2 regions of the Pseudomonas sp. DW-iso17 genome follow, and region 2 is predicted to be linked to the other one. Evidence: predicted binding sites of a transcription regulator. Region 2 holds the regulator's gene; the other holds the start of a gene.
What was found. Region 2 encodes FliA, which starts transcription of late flagellar genes. Its sites were predicted from a motif close to CTAAAGTTTNNNNNNNNNNNGCCGNTAA; they were not measured.
Positions count from the first base shown of each region.

Region 1: AC4PS6_RS21720 (methyl-accepting chemotaxis protein) is a predicted target of FliA. The motif match lies at 4,143-4,170, and genes of this name have one in related genera.

Region 1 is NZ_JBZXEA010000041.1:164,308-171,701, forward strand. It holds gene aceK (bifunctional isocitrate dehydrogenase kinase/phosphatase) at 1-938, opposite strand, end outside; gene AC4PS6_RS21705 (DMT family transporter) at 1,101-1,985, shown strand; gene AC4PS6_RS21710 (DMT family transporter) at 2,018-2,878, opposite strand; gene AC4PS6_RS21715 (CPBP family intramembrane glutamic endopeptidase) at 3,300-4,091, shown strand; gene AC4PS6_RS21720 (methyl-accepting chemotaxis protein) at 4,200-5,765, shown strand; gene AC4PS6_RS21725 (alpha/beta family hydrolase) at 5,868-6,560, opposite strand; gene ccoN (cytochrome-c oxidase, cbb3-type subunit I) at 6,640-7,394, shown strand, end outside.
Region 2 is NZ_JBZXEA010000041.1:24,089-31,482, reverse strand. It holds gene flhA (flagellar biosynthesis protein FlhA) at 1-1,412, shown strand, start outside; gene flhF (flagellar biosynthesis GTPase FlhF) at 1,424-2,740, shown strand; gene fleN (flagellar synthesis regulator FleN) at 2,846-3,679, shown strand; gene fliA (RNA polymerase sigma factor FliA) at 3,676-4,416, shown strand; gene AC4PS6_RS21045 (chemotaxis response regulator CheY) at 4,584-4,958, shown strand; gene AC4PS6_RS21040 (protein phosphatase CheZ) at 4,977-5,765, shown strand; gene AC4PS6_RS21035 (chemotaxis protein CheA) at 5,777-7,394, shown strand, end outside.

The sequences.
Region 1 (7,394 bases), 140 kb from region 2:
ATGAACTGGTCATCGGTGGTGGCCAGGTGGTTGATCAGCGCGCGGTAGAACTCGGATTTGCCGTGCTTGTAGAAACCGATGGAGGTGTACAGCTCGGCAATGTGCTTGCCCGGCAGAATGCGCTTGAGAAAGCCAATGAATTCCGCTGGCACGGGCACGTCGACCATGAAATAGGAACGGGTGAACGAGAAGATGATCGACACGTCGGCTTCGTCGGTGATCAACGCATCGATCTGAATGCCACGCCCTTCGCGGTGCAGCAGCGGAATCACCAACGGCCATTGTTCGTCGCGGGTGTAGATGCGCCCCACGAGGTAGGCGCCTTTGTTGCGGTACAGCACCGAGGAAAACAACTCGACCTTGAGGTCCGGGTCCTTGCACACCCAATCCGGCAGGTTTTCCCGCAACTGGGCTTCGAGGCGGCGCAGGTCGGCGGGCAGGTCGGCGTAGGGCTCGCTGAAGCGGTAGTCAGAGAAAACCTGCGCGAGCATGTCCGCTATTTTACCGGCCGGCGTGTAGATACGGGTTTGCGCCGCCCGCGCCCGGCGCAGGCTTGGCCGGGTGGTGTGAATGAACATGCAGCCGTCGCTGATCAGGTCATGGCTGAACAGGCCGCAGAAGATCGAGTTGTACCAGGTCTCGGACAGTTCATCGTCAAAGCGCAGGTCGATCAGGTCGATATAGGCGCTTTTTACCAGGGGCCACTGGCCGATGTCCTGCAACGGCGCAGGGTCAAAACTGGCGCACAGGCGGGTCGTGACCTCAGCGACTTTCTCTTCATAGAGGTTGATGCGCGCGGCCGACGCCGCCTGCCCCTGCTGCCACTGGGCCTTCTCGAAGCGCTCACGGGCACCATCGGTGATCTGGCGGAAATGCTCACGGTAATCGTCGAAACCGTCGAGGATCATCCGGGCGATAGCGAGGGCGGACTGCGACATGCGGGAAACCTCGAACGGGTATCTGGAAGCCCAGAGCTTAGCCAGTGAACCGAGGCAGGAGAAGAATGATTTTGCGCAGGGGTGAACTGACTGCAATTAGCCATTGTGCCGACCTGCCCGCTGGGCAACACTTCTGCGCCCCATTTGGCGTAGGAGTTTTCCGTGAGACCTGTTGACACCCTGTATCTGCTGGGGCTGGCCGCCATTTGGGGCGCGAGTTTCCTGTTTATGCGCATCATCGCCCCGGAAATCGGCACAGTGCCCACCGCGTTTTTCCGCGTGTCGATTGCCGCCGCGGGCTTATTAGTGATCCTGGCGATGATGCGCGTGAGCTGGGATTTCAAGGGCAAGTTCAAGACGGTCCTGTTGCTGGGCGTGATCAACTCGGGGATTCCCGCGACGATGTACTCGGTGGCGGCACAGGTACTGCCGGCGGGTTATTCGGCGATTTTCAACGCCACCACGCCGCTGATGGGCGTGCTGATTGGCGGGCTGTTCTTCAGTGAGCGCCTGACGCCATCGAAAATCGCAGGGGTCGCCCTGGGGCTGTTTGGCGTTGCCGTGCTCACGCGTGCGGGGCCGGTGGCCTTTGATCTGGAATTATTGATGGGCGCACTGGCGTGCCTGCTGGCAACCACGTGCTATGGCTTTGCCGGTTTCCTGGCGCGGCGTTGGCTGGACCAGCGCGGCGGGTTGGACAGCCGTCTCTCGGCCTTGGGCAGCATGTTGGGGGCGACGTTGTTTCTGTTGCCGTTCTTTGCCTACAGCGCCATCAGCCATCCACCGGCGAGCTGGGGCGGCTGGCAGGTGTGGTCGTCGCTGCTGGGATTGGGGCTGGTATGTACGGCGTTCGCCTACATTCTGTACTTCCGCCTGCTGTCGTCCATCGGCCCGGTCAAGTCGATGACCGTGACCTTCATGATTCCGCCGTTCGGCGTGTTGTGGGGTGCGTTGCTGTTGGATGAGCCGCTGTCCATGGCCCACCTGTATGGCGGTGTGCTGATTGCCGGGGCGTTGTGGTTGGTGCTGCGCCCGCAAAAACTGTAGGAGCGACCAATCTCGCTCCTACAGGGGTGGGTTTATTGCTTACGGAATACAAACACCAAGCCGACGATGATCAACGCCATTCCCAGCACGCTCAACAAGGCCAGGCGATTACCGAAGATCAGGTAGTCCATCACCGCCGTCACTGCTGGCACCAGGTAGAACAGGCTGGTGACATTCACCAGGTTGCCCCGGGCGATCAGGCGGTACAGCAATAACGTCGCCAGCACGGACACCACCAGCCCCATCCACAGGACCGGCAGGTAAAAACGCGCACTGTGTTCAAAGTGGAACGGCTGGAACGGCACGAACACCGCGCACAGTAGCAACCCGGCCAGGTATTGCAGTGGCAGCGTGCCCAAGGGGTTGTCGGTGATGCGCTTTTGCATGATAGAGCCAAACGTCATGCTCGCCAGCGCCAGCAGCCCGAACACCATCCCGGCCAGGGACATGCCCGCCAACCCGATGCCCTGGTACACCACCATGATCAAGCCCGCCAACCCCAACCCCAGGCCGAACAACCGGCGCCAGGAGCGTTGGCGCTCCATCAGTACCACGGTAAGGATCGGCTGCACGCCCATGATGGTCGCCATCACCCCGGGGGTGACGTTGAGGTCCAGGGCCAGCAGATAGAAAATCTGGTAGGCCCCCAGCAAAACCAGGCCCGTCGCCGCCGCATACAGCAAGGGTTTGCCGGGACGAGGCAGCTTCAACTTGAGGATGGGTACCAACACCACCAACCCCATCAGGGCGATGGCAAAGCGGATCAGCAGAAAGGCAAAGGGCGAAGCATGGGCCAGGCCCAACTTGGAGAAGATCGCCCCGCTGCTCCACAGCAGGACAAACACGCTCGTCGAGGCCGCCGCGGCCACGGATTGTTTCGAAAGCACAGACATGGTTACCACCTGTTATCAGGCTAAAAAGCCGACTCAGTAAAAACTGAATTTCAGTAGGTTTTTTTCAGGCAGGCACGGGGCAACAGCGAATCGCTGATCAGCCCGAAATGCCAACACCCGGCGGTGATACGACTGCGTACACCGGCGTGCTACTGACAGGTGGGGGGGTAGTGACTGATCTGCGCAGGCTGCTTGCCACGGCACGGCACGACCACAGCGTTGACCGCTGAATCGACTACCGCTATGCGCTGGGAAGCTGGCATGTGCTGATCTTTTTGAAGGGATGAAGACGCGATGACTATAACCAGCCGCAAATACATTTTGCAATCCTTTCCCCTCACCCTGTGGGTGGAGGAGTTTTCATGCCGTCCAGGCAGACCGCTCGCTATAATGCCGCCCAGTTTTTTTCCAAGGATTTCACATGATTGCTTTGCCCTGGCTGTACCTCACCCTACTTTCCATTGGCTATGTCGTGGCTTTGATCTACGGCCAACTGGGCGTACTGGCGGCGGTCTCCATCGCACTGTTGCTGGTGGCCGGGTATGCCGTACGCCAGCAACGCAACCCTTGGGCACGCTACCTTGGCCACGGCTTGTTTATTGTCCTGGCCCTGGGCCTGGCGATGCACTGGCTACCGGGCTTCTATAACGGCCGCGGTATTGCGCCCCAGCGATTTACTCCGGACTCAGTGCCCTTCTCGATGTACCTGAACCAGGACAAACCCCTGATCGGCTTCTGGCTGTTGCTGGCCTGCCCGTGGATTGTGGCGCGGCGTTCATTGCGCCTGTCGATCTGCGTCACAGCCATGGCCCTGACTCTGGCCGCCATCGCCGCCTTGGGTGGCGCGGCCCTGCTGGGGATGATCAGTTGGGCGCCCAAGTGGCCGGACGAGGCGTGGCTGTGGGTGTTGAATAACCTGCTGCTGGTGACGTTGGTCGAAGAAGCGCTGTTTCGCGGGTATATCCAGGGCGGCCTGAGCCAACGCTTCAAACACCTGCCCTATGGCGAGAACCTCGCGCTGCTGCTGGCCTCGCTGTTATTCGGCCTGGTGCATTTTGCTGCGGGTTGGCAGTGGATGCTGCTGGCGGGTATTGCGGGCGTGGGCTACGGCCTGGCGTATCGGTTCGGCGGGCTAGGCGCGGCGATTGCCACGCATTTTGGCTTGAATCTGCTGCACTTCGGGTTGTTTACCTACCCGATGCTCGCCGGCTAAGCCTGCCTTCTACAGAGGCAACGCTGTTCGCAGGATTGTTGCAAAAATAAGTTAAATAAATGCCCCGCATGGCCGATACCCCCTGAAAGCCTTGCGGATTGAACAATCATGCGTAATAACCAACCCGTTACCCAGCGCGAACGTACCTTCCCCGCTCAGCAACGGTTGATCTCCACCACAGATGCCAAGGGTGTGATTACCTACTGCAACGACGCCTTTGTCGAAATCAGTGGGTTCACCCGCGAAGAACTGGTGCGCGCGCCACACAACCTGGTGCGTCACCCGGATGTGCCGCCGGCCGTGTTCGCGCATATGTGGTCCACGCTCAAACAAGGCTTGCCATGGATGGGCATTGTCAAGAATCGCTGCAAGACCGGTGACCACTATTGGGTTAACGCCTATGTGACGCCGGTCTTCGACGGTAACCAGGTGATCGGCTACGAATCGGTGCGCATCAAGCCCACCGCCGAGCAGATCCGCCGGGCCGAAGCGCTCTATCAACGCATCAACCAAGGCAAGTCGGCCGTCCCCCAACGGGACAAGTGGCTGCCGGTGTTGCAGGACTGGCTGCCGTTTATCCTGGTCAGCCAGTTAAGCTTCATGATCGGCGCCACCCTCACCTCCCAATGGGGCTTTGCCCTGGCAGCGGCGCTGTCGGTGCCGTTGGGCCTGCTGGGCTTGAGCTGGCAACAGCGCGGTCTCAAGCGTTTGCTGCGCCTGGCCGAACAGACCACGTCCGACCCGTTGATCGCGCAGATGTACACCGACAGCCGTGGCGCACAAGCGCGCCTGGAAATGTCGATCCTCAGCCAGGAAGCGCGTCTGAAGACCTGTCTTACCCGCCTGCAGGACACCGCCGAGCACCTCAACGACCAGGCCGCGCAATCCAACACCCTGGCGCACAACAGCTCCAGCGGCCTGGAACGCCAGCGCATGGAAACCGAACAGGTGGCCACTGCGGTAAACCAGATGGCGGCGACCACCCAAGAAGTGGCCAGCCACGTGCAGCGCACCGCCGACGCCACCCAGGAAGCCAACCGCCTGACCGGCCGCGGCCGCGATATCGCCGGGGAAACCCGCGAGGCGATTCAGCGTCTTTCGGCAGCCGTTGGAGAGACCGGTGTGACCGTCACGCAACTGGCCAAAGACAGCGATGAAATCGGCGGCGTGGTTGATGTGATCAAAGGCATTGCCGACCAGACCAACCTGCTGGCACTTAACGCCGCTATCGAAGCCGCGCGTGCCGGTGAGATGGGCCGTGGTTTTGCAGTGGTCGCCGATGAAGTGCGCCAACTGGCGCAGCGTACGGCCGAATCCACCGGGCAGATCCATACCCTGATCGCCAAGCTGCAACACACCGCGGCTGCGGCCGTGCAAACCATGGACGCCGGGCACCGCCAGGCCGAAGAAGGTGTGGCACGGGTGATGGAAGCAGACCAGGCCTTGGTGGGTATCAGTGAGGCGGTGGCCAATATCACCGACATGACCACTCAGATCGCAGCCGCAACCGAGGAGCAAAGTGCGGTGGCCGAGGAGATCAGCCGCAACATCAGCACCATTGCGCTGTTGGCGGACCAGACCTCGGAGCAGGCGATGAACTCGGCGCAACTGAGTGAAGAGTTGACGCATACCGCCAATACCCAGTATTCGCTGGTAGAGCGTTTTAACCGATAAACTGCTATCGCAGGCAAGCCAGCTCCCACACTGGACGGTATTCACCGATAGAAATAGGTGAACCCAGCCCAATGTGGGAGGGGGCTTGCCCCCGATAGGGCGCTAACAGGTCCGGAGAAACTCAGCCACCTGCACCGCCGCCGCCTCCAAGTGCTGCTCATGGCTAAACCCCGAAGCCTTCAGCGGCTTCAAGTCATGGTCCCCCGCCGCCAACCACATCACCTCAATGCTCTCTGACAAGTCATAACTCTGCACCGCCGCACGATTGCCCAAGGCATCGCGCTCGCCCTGCACAATCAAGGTGGGCGTCATAAGCGCAGCCAAGTGCTCCACCCGGGGTTTCTCTGGCTTGCCCACCGCATAGAACGGATAGCCCAGGCACACCAACCCATCGGCGCCCAGTTCATCGGCCAGTAAACTGGCCATCCGCCCGCCCATGGACTTGCCGCCCATCGCCAGTTTCCCAGCGACATGACGTCGCACCTCGGCATACACCTCGCGCCAGCACTCCAGCAGTTTCGGCGCCGGATTCGGGGGGCGTTTGCCGCCGTCCACGCGACGCTGGGCCATGTACGGAAACTCGAAGCGCAACACGCTCACGCCATGCCCGGCAAGGCGTGCGGCCATATCGTTCATGAACGCCGAGTCCATCGGTGCGCCAGCGCCGTGGGCCAGGATCAGCGTGACCGGCTCACCCGACGTCGCGCCGGTGGCGACATCCCACAACCAGCCATGTTCCCGTACACACTGCGCCCATTGATCCCCGTCAATACTGGCCTTGTGCTCTTTGCCCATGCTTGCCTCGCTTTTTAGTCTGCCTATAACTCCAGCCCAAGTGCCGCACTTGCTTGGGTTGAACCGTGGATGGGGAACCATGAACACTACTTTAAGTACCGCCTATAACTACAAGGTGGTCCGCCAATTCGCCATTATGACGGTGGTGTGGGGCATCGTCGGCATGGGGCTCGGGGTTTTTCTCGCTGCCCAATTGGTTTGGCCTGCGCTCAACTTCGATTTGCCTTGGACCAGCTTCGGTCGCCTGCGCCCTTTGCACACCAACGCGGTGATCTTCGCGTTCGGTGGCTGTGCGCTGTTCGCCAGCTCCTTTTACTCGGTGCAACGCACCTGCCAGACGCAGCTGTTCGCGCCGAAAGTCGCCGCGTTCTGCTTCTGGGGCTGGCAGCTTGTGATCCTGCTGGCGGCAATCAGCCTGCCACTGGGCTACACCAGCTCCAAGGAATACGCCGAGCTGGAATGGCCGATCGACATCCTGATCACCATCGTCTGGGTCGCCTACGCCATCGTGTTCTTCGGCACGATCATGAAACGCAAGACCAAGCACATCTATGTGGGCAACTGGTTCTTCGGCGCGTTCATCATCACCGTGGCCATCTTGCATATCGTCAATAACCTGGAAATCCCGGTCAGCCTGACCAAGTCCTACTCGCTGTACGGCGGGGCGACGGATGCCATGGTGCAGTGGTGGTATGGGCACAACGCGGTAGGCTTTTTCCTCACTGCGGGTTTCCTCGGCATGATGTACTACTTCGTGCCCAAGCAGGCCGAACGCCCGGTGTATTCCTATCGCTTGTCGATTGTGCACTTCTGGGCGCTGATCACCCTGTACAT
Region 2 (7,394 bases):
AGGTGTACGCCTTGCTGACCATTGGTGACGGTTTAGTGGCGCAATTGCCATCACTGTTGTTATCCACAGCGGCGGCCATCATGGTTACCCGTGCTTCGGGCTCCGAAGACATGGGCAAGCAGATCAGCCGGCAGATGTTCGCTTCGCCCAAGGCCCTGGCCGTGGCGGCGGGCATTATGGCGATCATGGGTATCGTGCCGGGCATGCCGCACTTCTCGTTCCTGAGCATGGCGGCCCTGGCGGGTGGCGCGGCGTACCTGTTCTGGAAGAAGCAGAACCAGGTCAAGGTCCAGGCCGAGCAGGAGATTGCCCGTCAACAGGATCTGCTGCCATCCCCGGCCCGTGCCCAGGAAACCAAGGAACTGGGCTGGGACGACGTCACGCCCATCGACATGATCGGCCTGGAAGTCGGCTACCGCCTGATCCCGCTGGTCGACCGCAACCAGGGTGGGCAACTGCTGGCGCGAATCAAGGGCGTGCGCAAGAAGCTGTCGCAGGACTTGGGCTTCCTGATGCCCACTGTGCATATCCGTGACAACCTCGACCTGGCCCCCAGCGCCTATCGCCTGACCCTGATGGGGGTGATCCTGGCCGAAGCCGAGATCTACCCGGACCGCGAACTGGCGATCAACCCAGGCCAAGTGTTCGGTACGCTCAACGGCATCACCGCCAAAGATCCGGCTTTCGGCCTGGAAGCGGTGTGGATCGAAGTCAGCCAGCGCAGCCAGGCGCAGTCCCTCGGTTACACCGTGGTGGATGCCAGCACCGTGGTCGCCACGCACCTCAACCAGATTCTCTACAAGCACTCCCACGAGCTGATCGGCCACGAGGAAGTCCAGCAATTGATGGGCTTGCTGGCCAAATCGTCGCCAAAACTGGCCGAAGAGCTGGTGCCTGGCGTGCTGTCGTTGTCGCAGTTGCTCAAGGTGTTGCAAGCGCTGTTGGCCGAACAGGTGCCTGTGCGCGACATTCGCAGCATTGCCGAGGCCATCGCCAACAATGCCGCCAAGAGTCAAGATACTGCCGCTCTGGTGGCGGCGGTGCGTGTCGGCGTGTCCCGCGCAATCGTGCAAAGCATTGTAGGGACTGAGTCCGAGCTGTCTGTGATCACCTTGGAGCCCAGGTTGGAACAAATATTGCTCAATAGTATTCAGAAGGCAGGGCAAGGCCAGGAAGAGGGCGTTTTACTGGAGCCAAGCATGGCTGAAAAGCTGCAGCGTTCGTTGATCGACGCCGCACAGCGCCAGGAAATGCAGGGCAACCCGGTGATCCTGCTGGTGGCCGGCCCGGTTCGCGCGATGTTGTCGCGGTTTGGACGCCTGGCTGTACCGAATTTGCACGTGTTGGCTTACCAGGAAATTCCTGACAATAAGCAAGTGACTATCGTCGCGACAGTTGGGCCCAATGGCTGAGGTAGTGGGTTATGCAAGTTAAGCGTTTTTTCGCCGCCGATATGCGTCAGGCCATGAAGTTGGTCCGCGATGAGCTGGGCGCCGATGCCGCGATTATCGGTAACCGTCGGATTGCCGGCGGTGTCGAGCTGACGGCTGCCCTGGATTACACGCCCCAGGCGCTGGCCCCGCGCGTGCCGAACATGGAACTCGAAGACGAGCTGCGCAAGACCGCCTCGCGCATTGTGTCGGCCCAGGCTGAACTGAGCATGCGCGGTGACAGCGATGCCAGCACCAATCGCCAATTATTCGCCGGCCTGCCGCTGACCGCCGCCGAGCCGCTGGTTGAGCCCACCTTTGTCGAACCGCCGCGTCCTGCAGCGCCTGCCCCGGCCGCCGCAGTTGACCAGCGTGTGATCGACTCGATGCGCTTTGAACTCAATGGCCTGCGTGAATTGCTCGAAGTGCAGCTGGGCTCATTGGCCTGGACTCAGTTGCAAGGCAGCAAGCCCCAGCAAGCCAACCTGTGGCGCCGCTTGCAACGCATCGGCTTGTCCGGCCCGTTGTCCCGCGACCTGCTGGCCTTGACCGCCGAAGTCGAAGAACCTCGTCAGGCCTGGCGCATGTTGCTGGCGCATCTGGCGCGCATGATCGCCACGCCGGAAATCGAACCCCTGGAAGAGGGCGGTGTGATCGCCATGGTCGGCCCCGCCGGCATGGGCAAGACCACCACCCTGGCCAAGCTGGCCGCCCGTTATGTGCTTAAGTACGGCGCACAGAATATCGCGTTGGTGAGCATGGACAGCTACCGCATCGGCGCCCAGGAGCAGCTCAAGACCCTGGGCCGCATTCTCAACGTGCCGGTGACCCATGTCGACCCGGGCCAGTCCCTGGCCAATGCCCTCGAGCCGTTGCTGCGCAAGCGCGTGGTGCTGATCGATACCGCCGGCCTGCAAGCCAGTGATCCAGCGCTGCGCATGCAGCTCGAAAGCCTGGCCGGGCGTGGCATCAAGTCGAAAAATTACCTGGTGCTTGCAACCACCAGCCAGAAACAGGTTCTTACCGCTGCCTATCACAGCTACAAGCGTTGCGGCCTGGCCGGCTGCATCCTCACCAAACTCGACGAAACCGCGAGCCTGGGCGAGGTATTGAGCCTGGCCATCAGCCATGAATTACCGGTTGCCTACCTCACCGACGGGCCGCGGATCCCGGATGATCTGCATCTGCCGCGCCGTCATCAGTTGGTCAGCCGTGCCGTGAGTGTGCAAATGCAAGACGAGCCTAGCGAGGAAGCGATGGCCGATATGTTCGCCGACCTTTACCACCACCCGGCTAAACGGGTGGGTTGAGGCAGGATGAACACCGTGAAATGTACCTACATCGATGGTCTGCAAGCGATTCACGCGGCCAAGCCATGTAGCCTGCGTCTAAGCAAGACAAGGTAAAGAAATAAAATGGGCAGCATGCATCCCGTACAGGTGATCGCGGTGACCGGCGGCAAAGGTGGCGTCGGGAAAACTAACGTGTCAGTGAATTTGTCCCTGGCCCTGGCAGAGCTTGGCCGTCGCGTCATGCTGCTGGATGCTGACCTGGGCTTGGCGAACGTGGACGTTCTCCTGGGGCTGACACCCAAACATACCCTGGCCGATGTGATCGAGGGCCGCTGCGAGCTGCGCGATGTGCTGCTCCAGGGCCCTGGTGGCATTCGCATCGTGCCGGCGGCCTCGGGCACCCAGAGCATGGTGCACCTGAGCCCCGCGCAGCATGCCGGGCTGATCCAGGCGTTCAGCGACATCGGCGACAACCTCGACGTGCTGGTGATCGACACCGCCGCCGGGATCGGCGAGTCGGTGGTCAGCTTTGTGCGCGCAGCGCAGGAAGTGCTGTTGGTGGTGTGCGACGAGCCCACCTCGATCACCGATGCCTACGCGCTGATCAAACTGCTTAACCGTGACTACGGCATGAATCGCTTCCGCGTGCTGGCCAACATGGCCCAGAGCCCGCAGGAAGGGCGCAACCTGTTCGCCAAGTTGACCAAGGTCACGGACCGCTTCCTCGATGTGGCTTTACAATACGTCGGCGCAGTTCCCTATGACGAGTGTGTGCGCAAGGCCGTGCAAAAGCAGCGTGCGGTCTATGAAGCGTTCCCTCGTTCGAAATGCGCACTGGCGTTCAAGGCCATTGCCCAGAAGGTCGATACCTGGCCGTTGCCCGCCAACCCGCGGGGGCATCTGGAGTTTTTCGTCGAGCGTTTGGTGCATCAGACGAGCGCAGGACCGGTGCTATGACATCCAGCGGCTACAACCTTTACAAAAAGTCGGCACGTGACAGCCAGGGCGAATTGATCGAGCGCTATGCGCCGTTGGTCAAGCGCATTGCCTATCACCTGTTGGCGCGCCTGCCCGCGAGTGTGCAGGTTGAAGACTTGATCCAGGCCGGCATGATCGGCCTGCTTGAAGTCTCGACCAAATACGACGCCAGCAAGGGTGCCAGTTTCGAAACGTATGCGGGTATCCGTATTCGTGGCGCGATGCTCGACGAGGTGCGTAAAGGCGATTGGGCGCCGCGTTCGGTACACCGCAATACGCGTATGGTCAGTGATGCAATTCGAGCAATTGAAGCAAAAACCGGTCGTGACGCTAAAGATCATGAAGTTGCGGCCGAACTCCAATTGAGTCTCGACGATTATTACGGGATTTTGAACGATACCTTGGGCAGCCGCCTGTTCAGTTTTGACGACCTTTTACAGGACGGCGAACACGAAGGGCTGCACGAGGACGGCGCGAGCGCGCATACGGAGCCGTCACGCGACCTGGAAGATGAACGTTTCCAGGGCGCGTTGGCCGATGCAATCGCCAACTTGCCGGAGCGTGAGCGGCTGGTGCTGGCGCTGTACTACGACGAAGAGCTGAACCTCAAGGAAATCGGTGAGGTCCTGGGGGTCAGCGAATCGCGTGTCAGCCAGTTGCATAGCCAGTGCGCAGCCCGCTTGCGGGGGCGATTGGCCGAGTGGCGCGCGCGCTGACAGGCAGTGTGGGGGCACTGCAGACGCTGCCGTGAGATCGCAAGGTTTCGCGGCTGTGTGCCGTGGTGCCCTGGGCAGTCCTTTTTGTGTAACGCCTGTTGATTGAAATGGCGCGTCCAGGTGCTGGGCGCGTTTAAGACTGCTTGGAGGTCGAATTGGACAAGAACATGAAAATCCTCATCGTTGATGACTTCTCAACGATGCGGCGGATCATTAAAAACCTGTTGCGTGACCTTGGGTTCACCAACACGGTCGAGGCGGATGACGGCCTGACGGCCATTCCGATCCTCAACAGCGGGAGCATCGACTTTCTGGTAACCGACTGGAACATGCCGGGCATGACCGGTATCGACCTGCTGCGCCATGTGCGCGCCGATGAAAAACTGCGCAGCTTGCCTGTGCTGATGGTGACCGCCGAAGCCAAGCGCGAACAGATCATCGAAGCCGCCCAAGCCGGGGTCAACGGTTATGTGGTCAAACCATTCACGGCACTGGCCTTGAAAGAGAAGATCGAGAAAATCTTCGAACGCATCCACGGCTAATGCCATCGCGGGGGAGCTATGGAGCATAACGAAACGTCACAGGGCGACTTTGAGTCGACCCTGAAAAAACATGCTCACCAGTTGGTCGACAGCCTGGAAAAAGGCCAGTTCGCCGATGCGGTGCAGTTGATCCATGAGCTTAACCAGACCCGTGACCGCGGCCTGTACCAGGAAGTGGGCAAGCTCACACGCGAGCTGCACAGCGCAATCGTCAATTTCCAGATTGACCCGCGCATGCCCCAGGCCGAAGAAATTTCCCAGATTACCGACGCCACCGAGCGCCTGTCCTATGTGGTCAGGCTGACTGAGGCGGCGGCCAACCGCACCATGGACCTGGTGGAAAACGCCACGCCCCTGGTCAACGGCATGGCCACCGAAGCCCAGGCCTTGAGCCAGGACTGGGGCCGCTTCATGCGCCGCGAAGTGGGCGCTGAAGAGTTTCGTGAACTGGCGCGTCGCGTCGACGGGTTCCTGTCGCGCAGCGAACAGGAAAACCGCACGGTGGCCAGCAACCTCAACGACATCCTGCTGGCCCAGGATTACCAGGACCTCACCGGCCAGGTAATCAAGCGCGTGACCCAGTTGGTTACCGAAGTGGAAAGCAACTTGCTCAAATTGGTGCTGATGGCCGGCCAGGTCGATCGTTTTGCCGGCATCGAACATGACCGTGAAGCGATCCTCTCTGAAAAAGATCCACAAAAACATCTCGCCAAGGGTGAAGGTCCGCAGATTCATGCCGATAAACGTGAAGACGTTGTGTCAGGTCAGGATGACGTAGATGACCTGTTATCCAGTTTAGGCTTCTAAGGAGCACCCACATGAGCTTCGGCGCCGATGAAGAAATCCTTCAGGATTTCCTTGTAGAGGCCGGCGAAATTCTAGAGCAACTGTCCGAACAACTGGTCGAGCTGGAAAGCCGACCGGATGATGCGAACCTGCTCAATGCAATTTTTCGCGGTTTTCACACTGTAAAAGGGGGCGCCGGCTTCCTCCAGCTCCATGAGCTGGTGGAGTGCTGTCACATCGCCGAGAACGTTTTCGACATCCTGCGCAAGGGTGAGCGTCACGTCGACTCGGAACTGATGGACGTGATTCTCGAAGCACTGGATGCGGTCAACGGCATGTTCAGCCAAGTGCGTGAACGTGCACCGATCACTGCCGCCACGCCGGAACTGCTGGCCGCCCTGGCGCGCCTGGCCGAACCTGCCGATACCGCGGCTGCGCCGGTGGTCGAGGCCGCACCGGAGCCGGTGGCGCAAGCCGAGCCGGACGTGACCGACAGCGAGTTCGAACAACTGCTCAACTCCCTCAGCGCGGTCAAGGCCGAAGCTGAAGTGCCGGTGCAGCCTGCCGCGACGCCGAGCAGTGAAGACATTACGGACGCCGAGTTCGAGTCGTTGCTCGACCAGTTGCACGGCAAAGGCCAGTTCGCGGCGGATGCCGTGGCACCTCCTGCGGCGACGCCAGAAGCACCCGCTGCCAACACCAGCACTGACATTACCGACGACGAATTCGAGGCACTGCTCGACCAACTGCATGGCAAAGGCACCTTTGTGGCCGAAGCCCTGCCCGAGGTTGCAGCGACTGCCGCCGCCGCTGCGCCAGCGGCCAGTACCGCACCGGCCGGTGACGGGTTGATCTCGGATCACGAATTCGAAGCCTTGCTCGACGAGCTGCACGGCAAAGGCAAGTTCAGCGAAGTTGCCCCGGCCGCGGCCGCGCAGGTTGCAGCACCAGCCACTGCGGCACCGGTTGCTGCCAAACCTGCGCCGGCAGCCAAGCCAGCACCTGCCGCCGCCCCGGCCCCTGCGCGTGCAGCGGCCCCAGCGGCAGCGGAAAAACCTGCCAGCGAAGCCGAAACCACCGTGCGTGTGGATACCGCGCGCCTGGACGACATCATGAACATGGTGGGCGAACTGGTGCTGGTGCGTAACCGCCTGGTGCGCCTGGGCCTGAACAGCGGCGACGAAGCCATGCAGAAGGCCGTGTCGAACCTCGACGTGGTCACCGCCGACCTGCAAACCGCGGTGATGAAAACGCGGATGCAGCCGATCAAGAAAGTCTTCGGCCGTTTCCCGCGCCTGGTTCGTGACCTGGCGCGCCAGCTCAAGAAAGAAATCAACCTGGAACTGGTGGGCGAAGAAACCGACCTCGACAAAAACCTCGTCGAGGCTCTGGCTGACCCGCTGGTCCACTTGGTGCGCAACGCGGTCGACCACGGCGTAGAAACTCCGGAAGAACGCGAAGCTGCGGGCAAGTCCCGCAACGGCAAAGTGATTTTGGCGGCGGAGCAAGAGGGCGACCACATCCTGCTGTCGATCACCGATGACGGCAAAGGCATGGACCCGACCATCTTGCGCAATATCGCGGTCAAGCGCGGCGTGATGGACAAGGACGCCGCCGACCGCCTGACCGACACCGAGTGCTACAACCTGA